3 regions of the Arthrobacter sp. AB6 genome follow, and region 1 is predicted to be linked to each of the others. Evidence: riboswitches for the same ligand, from Rfam matches in the RefSeq annotation. Region 1 holds a riboswitch; each other region holds the start of a gene.
The links. A riboswitch is a leader RNA that binds a small molecule or an ion and turns the genes downstream of it on or off. The one in region 1 is predicted to bind S-adenosylmethionine.
Positions count from the first base shown of each region.

Region 2: linked by a shared signal. The riboswitch ahead of Q9R30_RS04025 (DUF1737 domain-containing protein) and the one ahead of Q9R30_RS04400 (bifunctional o-acetylhomoserine/o-acetylserine sulfhydrylase) in region 1 are both predicted to bind S-adenosylmethionine.
Region 3: linked by a shared signal. The riboswitch ahead of Q9R30_RS10650 (aminotransferase class V-fold PLP-dependent enzyme) and the one ahead of Q9R30_RS04400 (bifunctional o-acetylhomoserine/o-acetylserine sulfhydrylase) in region 1 are both predicted to bind S-adenosylmethionine.

Region 1 covers NZ_JAUZVL010000004.1:91,854-95,915, forward strand. Annotated here, with positions in the region: gene Q9R30_RS04395 (S8 family peptidase) at 1-1,418, opposite strand, end outside; SAM riboswitch class IV at 1,852-1,967, shown strand; gene Q9R30_RS04400 (bifunctional o-acetylhomoserine/o-acetylserine sulfhydrylase) at 2,011-3,336, shown strand; SAM riboswitch class IV at 3,432-3,547, shown strand; gene Q9R30_RS04405 (homoserine O-acetyltransferase) at 3,560-4,062, shown strand, end outside.
Region 2 covers NZ_JAUZVL010000003.1:275,264-279,325, reverse strand. Annotated here, with positions in the region: partial or broken gene Q9R30_RS04045 (hypothetical protein) at 1-157, opposite strand, end outside; gene Q9R30_RS04040 (DUF1905 domain-containing protein) at 210-644, shown strand; gene Q9R30_RS04035 (O-succinylhomoserine sulfhydrylase) at 686-1,894, opposite strand; gene Q9R30_RS04030 (rhodanese-like domain-containing protein) at 1,894-2,304, opposite strand; gene Q9R30_RS04025 (DUF1737 domain-containing protein) at 2,301-2,579, opposite strand; SAM riboswitch class IV at 2,593-2,707, opposite strand; gene Q9R30_RS04020 (hypothetical protein) at 3,001-3,255, opposite strand; gene Q9R30_RS04015 (TetR/AcrR family transcriptional regulator C-terminal domain-containing protein) at 3,502-4,062, shown strand, end outside.
Region 3 covers NZ_JAUZVL010000011.1:31,349-35,410, forward strand. Annotated here, with positions in the region: gene Q9R30_RS10650 (aminotransferase class V-fold PLP-dependent enzyme) at 26-1,468, opposite strand; SAM riboswitch class IV at 1,504-1,617, opposite strand; gene hisN (histidinol-phosphatase) at 1,777-2,589, opposite strand; gene Q9R30_RS10660 (ribosome small subunit-dependent GTPase A) at 2,638-3,753, opposite strand; gene aroA (3-phosphoshikimate 1-carboxyvinyltransferase) at 3,737-4,062, opposite strand, start outside.

The DNA.
Region 1 (4,062 bases):
AGCTGCCTGAAAGGTACTTGGGACGAGAACGCTCCCGGATTTGAGGGTGTCCCGTCGATGTAGTAGCCGGAGGTGTCGGCGATGAGGTGGACGGTGCCGCTGGAGTTGTTGGTCAGTGCGATGGTTCCGTCGGTGCCTACGGGGCTGATGACGAGGTTGGGGGTGGTTTGGCCGGGGGTGAAGTTCAGGTTGGAGGTCCCGGGGGCGGTTGTGCCGCCGGCGTGGACGGTGATGTTTCCGACGCTGGTTGGGGAAGTGACGGTGACGTTGACTGCGATGGCTGACACTCCGGTGGCCGGGATGCCGCCGCGTCCGGTTACGGGCACGCGGATTGTGGCGCCGGGGGCGACGAGGCCGGTGGTTCCTCCGGTACCGTTGCGGGTGTCTAGCTGCCTGAAAGGTATCTGGGACGAGAAGCTGCCCGCACCGGACGTGATGTTGCTCTCGACCGCTGGTGCGATATGCAGCAAACGGTTTGGCGTTCCGAGACTGGTTCCAGCAATGCGACTCATTGTAGCTGAGGCGATGACTGCCTCAGCCACTTGTGCAGGAGTCAGCCGTGGGTTTCCGGACAACAGAAGTGCTGCCGCGCCAGCCACATGCGGTGTAGCCATAGATGTTCCGCTAAGCGCAGCCGTGCTATTAGGGGAGGTGTGCCAAGCAGCTTTGATGCCCACCCCCGGAGCGTAGAGATCCACGCAGCTTCCATGGTTGGAGAATGGGGCGTGCCTGTCGGATGTATCGCTGGCTGCCACCGTTACCGCATCTGGCGTGCGGGCCGGGGATGCGGAGCAGGCATCGGTGGCTCTGTTCCCCGCAGCGACGACCGCGGAGACCCCGTCCTTAATGACAGCTTGGACCGCCGCGTCGAGCGTACTGCTGGCTGGCCCGCCGATGCTGAGGTTGACCACGGCGGGAGCTCCCTCCCGGTGCTGTCCTACAATCCACTCCAGGCCTGCGATTACGTCCGAGTAGAGGCCTGAGCCGTCGCAGGCGAGTGCCCGCACCGGAATGACGGTGGCCGATTTTGCGACACCATAGACATGGCCAGCGACGGTTCCTGCAACGTGCGTTCCGTGGCCGTTGCAGTCGCCTGATCCCAGTCCATCAGCCATTGCACTCCATCCTGCTGCAACCCGGCCGCCAAAGTCGACGTGTGAGGCAAGGACCCCGGTGTCCACTACGTAGACGCTGACACCCAGTCCGGTGGCAGGGGGCGTATACGTCCCGGAGAGGGGAAGTGCCTGCTGGTCGGCGCGGTCAAGTCCCCAGGGAGCGTCTAGCTGTGTCTCGGAGACTTTGATGATGTGGTCAGGTTCCACGGCCACAGCCCGTCCGGAACGCGCAACAGCGGCGGCCTGCCCTGGTGTCGCCCGGACAGCAGCCCCCTGGAATGCCGTTTCGAAGGTGCGGCTCACTTCGATTCCCTGGGCCCGCAGGGTCCGCGCCTCACCACGGACATCAGTTCCAGAAGCGAATCGGACGATGTAGCGCCCGCTGTCACTTTCGTGGGGGGCTGTCGGGGTCGCGGCTGCCACGGGCGGCGCCACGATCCCACCTGCCAGGCTGATGAGGCAAAGCGCGACAGACGAAAGGAATGCGTGGCGAGCCAGGAGAAAGGGCTGGGGCAATTGAATTTTGTTCCTTCTCTGAATAGAGAAACAGGCTAGTGAAGATTCCGAAGCTCAATCTATCGGAAGCGGAGGCGGCGGACGCCAAACCTCAAGAGATCCTGCGGGGACCTTGCGCAAATCTGAGGAAGGCAGTTGATTTTCTTGGTTTGACCCCGTGCGGAAGTCACACCCAGTCATACTCGTGACGTCGGTGCGAGCTGTTCCTACACTGGGCTCAGGTCATGAGTGCCAGCGCCAAGCCCCGGCTCGCTGGCCGGCAACCCTCCATCCGCGGTGGGGTGCCCCGGGTGAGGACCTGGCTGTCCGGCAACGGCCGGGCGGCAAGCGCGGCCCGCGACGCTTCCAGCATGCCGGGCCCATGTCAAAGGAGCCTTAGTTGTCCAACGGATGGTCTTTTGAAACCCGCCAGATCCACGCAGGGCAGGAGCCGGACAGTGCCACCGGCGCCCGTGCGCTCCCTATCTACCAGACCACGTCCTTCGTGTTCCCCAGTGCGGAAAGCGCCGCCAACCGCTTTGCCCTTGCTGAACTGGCGCCGATCTACACCCGCATCGGCAATCCCACCCAGGACGCCGTGGAACAGCGGATCGCGAGCCTTGAAGGCGGGTTGGGAGCACTCCTGCTGAGTTCAGGACAGGCAGCCGAGACCTTGGCTGTCCTTAATATCGCCGAGGCGGGGGACCACATCGTTGCCAGCCCCAGCCTGTACGGCGGAACGTACAATCTTTTCGCCCACACCCTGAAGAAGTTCGGAATCTCCGTGACCTTCGTGGCGGACCCGGACAATCTGGACCAGTGGCGTGACGCGGTCCGGCCAAACACCAAGCTGTTCTTCGCCGAAGCGGTGTCCAATCCCCGCCAGGACGTCCTGGACATCGAGGGCGTGTCAGGCATCGCCCATGATGCCGGCGTGCCCCTGATCGTGGACAACACCCTGTCCACCCCGTACCTGATCCGGCCCCTGGAATGGGGAGCGGACATCGTGGTCCACTCGGCTACGAAGTACTTGGGCGGCCACGGGTCCGCGATCGCCGGGGTGATCGTGGACTCCGGAAAGTTCGACTTCGGCCAGGACCCTGCCAAATTCCCGGGCTTCAACACCCCCGACCCCACGTACAACGGACTGGTGTATGCCCGGGACCTTGGCAAGGACGGGGCCCTGGGCGCCAACCTCTCCTACATCCTGAAGGCCCGCGTCCAGCTTCTCCGCGACCTGGGCTCGGCAGTGTCGCCCTTCAACGCCTTCCTGATCGCCCAGGGCCTGGAAACCTTGAGCCTTCGGGTGGAACGTCACGTTGCCAACGCCCTCGAAGTGGCGCGGTGGCTGGAAGGGCGTGACGACGTCGAGTCCGTCGCCTACGCCGGCCTGCCCTCCAGCCGGTGGTACGAGCGGGGCCGCAAGTACGGGCCCAGGGGCACCGGCGCGATTGTGTCGTTCAACCTCGCCGGCGGAGCCGAAGCCGGCAAACGATTCGTGGACGCGCTGGAACTGCACTCCCACGTGGCAAACATCGGCGACGTCCGCTCCCTGGTGATCCACCCGGCGTCGACCACCCACAGCCAGCTCTCTCCGGAGCAGCAGGTGGTGGCCGGGGTCACTCCGGGCCTGGTGCGGCTGTCGGTGGGGATCGAGCACATTGACGACATCCTGGCGGACCTGGAAGCCGGCTTCCGTGCTGCCAAGGAGGCAACCGGAGCCTAGCAGCACCCGGCCGCCCAGCACGGCGGCAAGCCGGGGAAGTCACAACCAGTCACACTCTTGGCGGCAGGCAGGGGCTGTTTCGTACACTCGAACCAGGTCATGAGTGCCAGTGACAGCCCCGGCTTGCTGGCCGGCAACCCTCCTTCCGCGGTGGGGTGCCCCGGGTGAAGACCTGGCCTGCCGGTCATTCGACGGCGGGCAAGCGCGTAGAAGAGGTCTTGCCATGACGGTTACCGTCGCCCGTACTACCGTTCCCGAACATGGGATTGTCCGCTATGCCTCCATCGGGGGACTGCAGCTCGAGGCCGGCGGCTACCTGCCGGACGTCGTCCTCGCATACGAGACATGGGGAACCCTGAACGAGGACGGCAGCAACGCCATCCTGATCGAACACGCCCTGACCGGCAGCACCCACGTGACCCGCGGCGACACGGACGAAGAAGGCTGGTGGGAACAGCTGGCCGGCCCCGGCGCGCCAGTGGACACGGACAAGTTCTTCGTGGTGTCCATCAACATAGTGGGAGGCTGCTACGGGTCCACCGGTCCGTCCTCGCCCGCGCCGGACGGAACGCCCTGGGGTTCGCGCTTTCCACTCGTGACCCTGCGGGACAGCACGGTAGCGGAAGCCCGGTTGGCCGACCAGTTGGGGATCGGGAGCTGGTTTGCCGTGCTGGGCGGTTCCATGGGCGGGGCACGAGCCCTGGAATGGGCCATCACGTTCCCGGA
Region 2 (4,062 bases), on a different contig from region 1:
CACCGAGCACGCCGGCGTCACCGTCACCGGAAGCGGCAGGCCCGCCTTCGCCAAAACGACCGGAAGCGGAGGAACTTTCACCAAGCGCAGCCATAAACGCAGCGACAGAAGCGTCAACCGCTTCCTCCGCCTGCGCCACCGCCGCGCTCGATTCCATACCTCCATCATCGTGAGGGGGTCCGACATTATTAGGCCCTACCACCGCCTTCATGAAAATACTTTTGAATTTTTTTGCGCCATCTATTCGAGGAAGCGGCGTCCTAGCCTTTCCGGGACAAAATGCCGGTTGCAGGTGCGACGAGCTGTGGTGCCCTGCCAACGTCCCGTGCCATACTCAGCGCGTGACGGCGTCGTATTCCTTTAAGGCCGGGTTGTGGCTCTATCCCGGGGAAGCCGGTTGGCATTTCCTGACCCTGCCGGTCAACGTCGCGGACGATATCCGCGCGCGAAGCGCTGGCCACAGCAAAGCCTTCGGTTCGGTCAAAGTTACAGCGGAAATCGCCGGCCAGGCATGGCAAACCTCGCTCTTCGCGGATACCAAGACCGGCACGTACCTTTTGCCCGTCAAAAAGGACATCAGGGACAAGGCAATGATTAGCGCCGGTGACGAAGTAGCCGTCCACCTTTCCCTGCATAACCTTTGAGGCCCGGGCCGCGGCTCGGCCCGGGTGCCGCAGCCGGACTGCTAGATCTGCTTCAGCGCCTGCTCCAGGTCGCCAATCAGATCGTCCACGTCCTCCAGCCCCACCGAAAGCCGCACCACGCCGTCGCTCAAGCCAATGGCGGCCCGGCCCTCAGGTCCCATCGCCCGGTGCGTGGTGGTGGCAGGGTGCGTGATGAGCGACTTGGCGTCGCCCAGGTTGTTGGAGATGTCGATGATCCGCAGGCCGTCCAGCAGCGCAAACGCCGCCTCCTTGCCCGAGCGCCCGCCGGAGGGGGCGAGTTCCAAGGTGAGGACCGTTCCGCCGGCGCTCATCTGCTTTGCGGCCAGCTCGTACTGCGGGTGCGACTTCAGGAGCGGGTACTTCACCCAGCTGACGGCAGGCTGTTCCTCCAGCCATTCCGCGAGGCGCAGGGCTGACGCCGAGGAGTGGTTGACGCGCAGCGCCATGGTCTCGAGGCCCTTGGTCAGGACCCAGGCGTTGAACGCGGACAGCGCCGGTCCGGTGTGGCGCATCAGCTGCTTCACCGGCCCGTCAATAAACTCCTTGGTGCCCAGGATGGCGCCGCCCAGCACCCGGCCCTGGCCGTCAATGTGCTTGGTTCCCGAGTAGACAACCACGTCGGCGCCTAACTGTCCGCACCGCTGCAGCAGGGGTGTGGCAAAGACGTTGTCGACGACGACGGTGGCCCCTGCCGCATGCGCCAGGTCGCTGACCGCAGCGATGTCCACGATCTCCTGCATCGGATTGGACGGCGATTCGAAGAAGACGGCGGCGGTGGGCTGGGAGAGGGCCTCGCGCCACTGTTCCAGGTCCGGACCGTCCACGAAGACGGTCTCCACGCCCCAGCGCGGAAGGATTTCGTTGAGGATCACGAAGCAGGAGCCGAACAGCGAACGAGCCGCAACCACGCGGTCCCCGGCAGCCAGCAGCGCACCCAAGGCGGTGAACACCGCGGACATGCCGGACGCCGTCGCAAAGCACGCCTCCGTGCCTTCCAGGAGGCGGAGCCGCTCCTGGAACGTGGCCACGGAGGGGTTGCCGTAGCGCGAGTAGACAAAGCGTTCGTCCTCGCCCGTGAAGGCCCGCTCCGCAGCGGCGGCGGATTCGTATACAAAACCGGAGTTCAGGAAGACAGCCTCGCTGGTTTCCTGGAAGTTGGTGCGGTCCAGCCCGCCGCGGACGGCCTGGGTGTCGGGGCTCCAGCCGGCGGCGTCTTCGTTGAAGGTCACTAGTTCTTTCCCAGGTTGGTCGGCAGGCCGCGGTTCTTCCAGCCGTTGACGGTACGTTCTCCGTAACGGTCCGGCTCGCCCTCAAAGCCCTCCAGGACGTTGTAGGAGGTGAAGCCGGCCTGCGTGGCGGCCATTGCGGCCGCGATGGAACGCTGGCCGGAACGGCACAGGAACACCAGTTCGGTCGACTTGTCCTCGGGCGCCTGCCGGCTAAGGTCGGTGATGAAGTCAGGGTTGGGGATTCCGCCCGGGAAGGTCCACTGGATGAACAGCGGATCGTTCTCGGTGGCCTTGGTGTCAGGAATGCCGATGTGGGCCCATTCGCCCTCCGTGCGCACGTCCACCAGGATGGCGCCCTGCTCGAGCTTTTCCCAGGCCTCCTGCGGGGTCAGGTCTCCGGCGTAGCTCATGCGTGGCCCTCGCCGTCGAAGTCGAGGTCATCGCCGGTGGACTCGAGGTCGTCAACAGCGTCCGCCACGGCAGCGTCCGCGGAAGCGATGGCTGAGGGCAGGACCACCGCCTGCGCCACGATCACACTGCTGCCGTTGAAGGTTGCCGCCGGGCTGCCGTGCAGGACATAGCCTTCCGCCAGCGCGGCGGAGATCCGCTCGCAAAAGGCCCGGTCATCCGGCCCGCTGATGAGGCGGTACGACAATTTCTCTTCAGGGGCAGGTGCGTCAGACACGACGGATCTCCTTCTCTCACGCTTGCAGCTCGAATGGGTCGATATGCCGAGTGTTCACCTGAGGCACCCCGCCGCGAAAGGAGGGTTGCCGACCGGCCAGTCAGGGCTTGGCGCCGGTACTCATTACTCCCCAAGAACGTAACACTTGCCGCCCGGCCCCGCACCGCCGCCGTCGTCATGTTGCGTAACTGAAGTACCCAGGGCGCCGCAGTGGAGCCTGGCCGCCGTCCGGCATCTTCATCCAAAGTACGACGGCGGCTCCTCCTTGGGTGTCAGGGCACCGTGCGGGACCTGGGGGAGCGGCAGCATCAGTTGATGTAGCAGTAGGTGCCGCGCCCAAAAGGACGCGCCCAAAAGGAACGGCGTGGACGCCGTGCCCCAAGGCACGTGGTCCACGCCGGATTCGTTTCGACGCTGGTGCTTAGACGAGGCCGGGGTAGCTGGCCAGGATGTAGTCGGCAGCAGCGGGGCCTTTCATGCGCAGCCCTTTGCGGCCGTGCCTGATGCGGCAGTTCATGGCTATCCAGAAATCGGACTCGGGGCCGGGCTGCTGCTGGTTGATGAAGCACCAGCTGGTGTACAGGCCATAAAGGCGGTCCCGGTCGAGGGTGGCGTCGGAGGCCTGGTCAATGTAGGTGGCTTCTTTGAGAAAGAGATCGAACTGCGAATGCGCCATGACGGCTTCCCTTCGCTACGTGCGGTGGTGCCGCCGTTCGGCTACAGCAGCGGACCTCAATGCCGTGCACGGGGCATCGAGTGTTGAGAATGCCCGCGGAAATCAGGGGCTAGGTGAAATCAAGGGCTACGGGGCGGTGTCACGGCCGCATCTACAATGTAGACTTTACTCGTAGACAACCAATTCGGCAAGCGAATGGATTACCTCTTCGGGTAAGAGGGCTTGCTGCCTTCCAGGACGGAAATCATGGCCTCCCCGAAAACCCAGTCCCCCGCCGGGCCGGCCCAAAAGCAAAAGCTGAGCAGGCAGCTCGTGCTGACCAAGGCGCTCGAAGTCGTTGACGAGGAAGGTTTGGAGGCGCTGACCATGCGCCGCCTTGGCCAGGAGTTGGGCCGGGACCCAATGAGCCTTTACCGCTATGCGGAGAACCGCGCCGCACTGCTGGACGGCGTCACCGAACTGGTGCTCAACGAACTCACTATCCACCCCGAAGATCCCGATTGGAAAGCCCAGCTGCGCCGCATCGCGCACGACCTTCGGAACCTTGCGCTCCAGCACCCCAATGTGGTGCCGCTGCTCGTGACCAGGCCGCTCTCCACCCCGCTGGGGCTGCGGCCGCTGGGCACGCTCCGTCCTCTCGAACAGATCCTGTCCCTGCTGATTGGGGCAGGGTTCAGCCCGGCGGATGCCCTCCACGTCTACCGCGCTTACTACGGCTTCCTCTACGGCCACATCCTGAATGAGCTGCAGGAATTCGTTGTGGACCCGGAGGAAAACGAAGTGCTACTGCGGCTGGGACTGCACCGG
Region 3 (4,062 bases), on a different contig from region 1:
TGGCCGCCTTCAGTCGTGCCGCAGGTCAGTCGTCGATGCAGGGGGCGGCGCCGGCCGTTCCCGGCGTGTTGGGAGCCCAATGCGGGTATGTGCGGTTGTCGTTGGCGGGAACCCAGCGGCCCGCATCCACCACATAGTCCCAGCCGAGCCCCTTGCTCCGCAGCTCACGGATTCCTGCCAGGAGCCGCTGGGCATCGTCAAGCCGGGATCCCACGCCGAAGCTGGCACGGAGGGAACCGGACGGCAGGCCCAGCCGCTTCAGCAGCGGGTGGGCGCAGAAGCGGCCGTCGCGCAGGCCCACGCCATGCTCTGCTGACAGGTACGCCGCCACGAGTCCGGCGTCGTATCCTTCCACCGAGAAGTTGACCACCCCGATGGTGTCGGTATCCGGGTTCGTGTCCTTGAAGATCTGGTGGACAGTCACGCCGTCGATTCCCTGCAGGCCTTCCACCAGGTAGGAACGGATGGCTGATTCGTGTGCGTGCCAGCGGTCCTGGTCCAGCGCAGCGATGACCTGCGTCGCACGGGCCAGGGTAGCCGCTCCCAGTACGTTCGGTGATCCGCCCTCGTGGCGGGCCGGACCCGTTGCCCAGCTGACGCCGTCGAGCCTTGCCTCCTTGACGGCGCCGCCGCCGGCCAGGTGCGGTGTTCCGGCGTCGAGCCAGTCCGGCCGCCCCACCAGCACGCCGGCCCCAAAAGGCGCGTAGAGCTTGTGCCCCGAGAAGGCGATGTAGTCGACGTCGTCAGCGGTGATGTCAATGCGGCGGTGCGGCGCCAGCTGCGCCGCGTCCACGACGATGCGCGCGCCGTGCTCGTGGGCGAGTGCGGCGAGGGCACGGATGGGAAGGATTTCGCCCGTGACGTTGGACGCGCCGGTGACGGCGAGCAGGCTTACGCCGCCGTGCTGCAGTTCGGCACGCACGGCCTCAACGGTCCCTGCGATGGTATCGGCCGCCACGATGCTGCGGTGGGGGACACCCTGCCATGGCAGCAGGTTGGCGTGGTGCTCAATGTCGAGGTACAGGACGTCGCCGTCGGCCTGGCCGTCCGTGCCGGGCAGGCAGCCGGCCAGCAGGTTGAGGGAGTCGGTGGTGTTCCGGGTGAAGATCACAGAATCGTCCGGGCGGCCGCCCACGAACTCCCGGACGATCGCACGGGCATTCTCGTAGACCGAGGTGCTGATCTGGGAGGCGTAGCCCGCTCCGCGGTGCACGCTCGCGTAGAACGGCAGGATTTCGTTGAGGTAGGCGGACACTACGGAGAGCGCCGGCGCGGACGCGCCGTAGTCCAGGTTCGCGTACCGCACGTGCCCGCCATGGATCAGGGGAGCCTGGATTTCCGCGCCGGTGACTGCCGCCAGGGGACGGCCGGCTGCTGCATGGTGCTGGTCGAAGCGGGCTTCCGGTCCGGGCTGTGCTGCGGCTTCAGGCTGGATTGCGGCGTTGGGGGAGACGGTGGCTGTTGTCACAGAGACCTCACTTTGAAACAGGACTCCGCTGGGGGAATCCGCGCTTGCCGCATCCGTTCCGGACCGGCCTGGTCGTCACCCGGGGCACCCCACCGCGAATGGAGGGTTGCCGGCCAGCAAACCGGGGTTTAGCGCTGGCACTCGTGACCTGCTTAAGAGCGTAGAACATAGCCTGTGCAGGCTAAAAGCCCGCCGGAATGTTAAGGGCTTTGTTACGTGCACTTGAAAAGGGCTGCATTAGCCGAAGATAACGACGGCGGACGCCTCCTTTCGGAGGTGCCCGCCGTTGATTGTTCGGAAGAGGAGGGTCAGAGGAGGTCGTCCAGGTCCGGGTTCAACCGGCGCAGCACCTCCGAGTGCAGGATGGAATTCGTGGCCAGTGCGTTGCCGCCGAACGGGCCGTCCTCGCCTTCCAGCGATGTGAACCGGCCGCCCGCTTCAACCACGATGGGCACCAGGGCGGCCATGTCGTAGAGGTTCAGTTCGGGCTCGCAGGCGATATCCACCGAGCCCTCCGCCACCATGCAGTACGACCAGAAGTCCCCGAACGCCCTGGTACGCCACACGTCCTCCGTGAGGCCCAGGAATTCGTTGAGGTTCCCGCGCTCCTTCCAGCCGCCAAGGCTCGAGTACGAAAGGGAAGCGTCGGACAGTCTGGAGACGTTGGATACCCGGAGCCGGGTTGCGGCTGCCAGGGAACGTCCCATATAGGCGCCCATGCCCTTGGCCGCCCACCAGCGCTTGCCCAGTGCGGGGGCACTCACTACGCCCACCACCGGCTCGCCTTCGTCCACGAGGGCGATCAGGGTGGCCCAGACCGGAACGCCGCGGACAAAATTCTTGGTGCCGTCGATGGGATCGATGATCCACCGCCGCGCGCCATGGCCGGTGCTGCCGAACTCCTCGCCGAGTACGGCATCGCGCGGACGGGAGCGGGAGAGCTGGCCGCGGATGGCTTCCTCGGCCGCCTTGTCCGCATCGGTGACCGGCGTCAGGTCCGGCTTGGTCTCGATGTGGAGGTCCAGCGCCTTGAAGCGGCTCATTGTCTGGTCGTCCACAGAGTCGGCCAGGACGTGGGCCAGGCGCAGGTCATCGTTGTAGCTCGAAGCGGGTTGGATCATGGTTCCAAACTACCGTCTGCGCGCCGTTCTGCCGGGAACCCGGCCCTGTCAGTTGACGCTGCCCAGCTCCTTGGCCTCCTGGGCTTCCATTCGTGGGTCCGTCCCCAGCAGCCGCCGCAGGGAGGCCAGCCGTGCTGCACCGGTGGGCCCGGCATGGCCCCCCGCTACCCATGCATCCAGCCCGCAGTCCACGGCGATGGCTGTGTGCTTGCAGCCGCGCTCGCAGTCATCCGTGCCGGGGGAGAGGTCCGGGAACGAACGCAGGATCCGGTCCGGGTCCACGTGGGCCAGGCCGAAGGAGCGGATGCCGGGGGTGTCGATGATCCAGCTGCCCGAAGGCGCGTCCGCGAGGCGCAGGGCGAGGGCGGACGACGATGTATGCCTTCCCCGGCCGGTTACGGCGTTCACCCCGCCGGTGGCCCGTTCGGCTCCGGTCAGCGCATTCACCATGGTTGACTTGCCTACGCCGGAATGCCCCAGCATGACTGTTACTTTCCCGTCGAGGTAGGTCCGGAGCTCCGCGACGGCGGTCCTGTCCAGGCGGGCGGACAGGCCGTCGTCGGAACGGGCGTCCACGCCCGAGGCCTGCGCATCCGCAGTCCGGCTGATGATCACCGGGAAGTCCAGGTGGGTGTAGTTGGCCAGCAGCTCCGCGGGATCCTTGATGTCCGCCTTGGTGACCAGCAGGATCGGCTCGATACCGGCGTCGTAGGCGGCCACCAGGGCGCGGTCGATGAAGCCCGTCCGCGGCTCGGGGTTGGCAGCCGCCACCACAATGACCAGCTGGTCAGCATTGGCCACCACGGCACGTTCCACCGGATCCGTATCGTCAGCGCTGCGCCGCAGGAGCGTCTTGCGGTTTTGGATTTTCACCAGCCGTGCCAAAGTGTCCGGCTCGCCGGAGACATCACCCACGAGTGATACAAAATCGCCCGCGACCACCGGGTTCCTTCGCAGTTCCCTTGCCCTGGCGGCAATAACCACACGCTCGTTGCCCGAGTCCTCACCCACCACGGCTGTGTAACGGCCACGGTCAACCGTGATGATCCGGCCGGTGACGGCGTCGTCGTGGCTGGGCCTGTCCTTGGTGCGGGGCCTGGAGCCCTTCTTGCTGGGCCGGATCCGGACGTCGGATTCGTCCCAGGAGTCAGTGCTCCGCGCCACCGCTGGAACCTTCCGCCCCCGCCTCGGGGGTGCCGTCCTGCGCAAGCATGTCCGCCCACAACCGGGGGAAATTCGGCATGGTCTTGGCGGTGGTGGCGATGTCCTCCACCTCGACGCCCTCCACGGCCAGGCCGAGGATGGCTCCGGCGGTAGCCATGCGGTGGTCCGCGTAGCTGTGGACGACGCCGGCGTGCAGCCTGGCAGGCCGGATCACCAGGCCGTCGCTGGTTTCCTCGGCGTCACCGCCGAGCCGGTTGATTTCAGCCACCAGCGCGGCAAGCCGGTCCGTTTCATGTCCCCGCAGGTGGG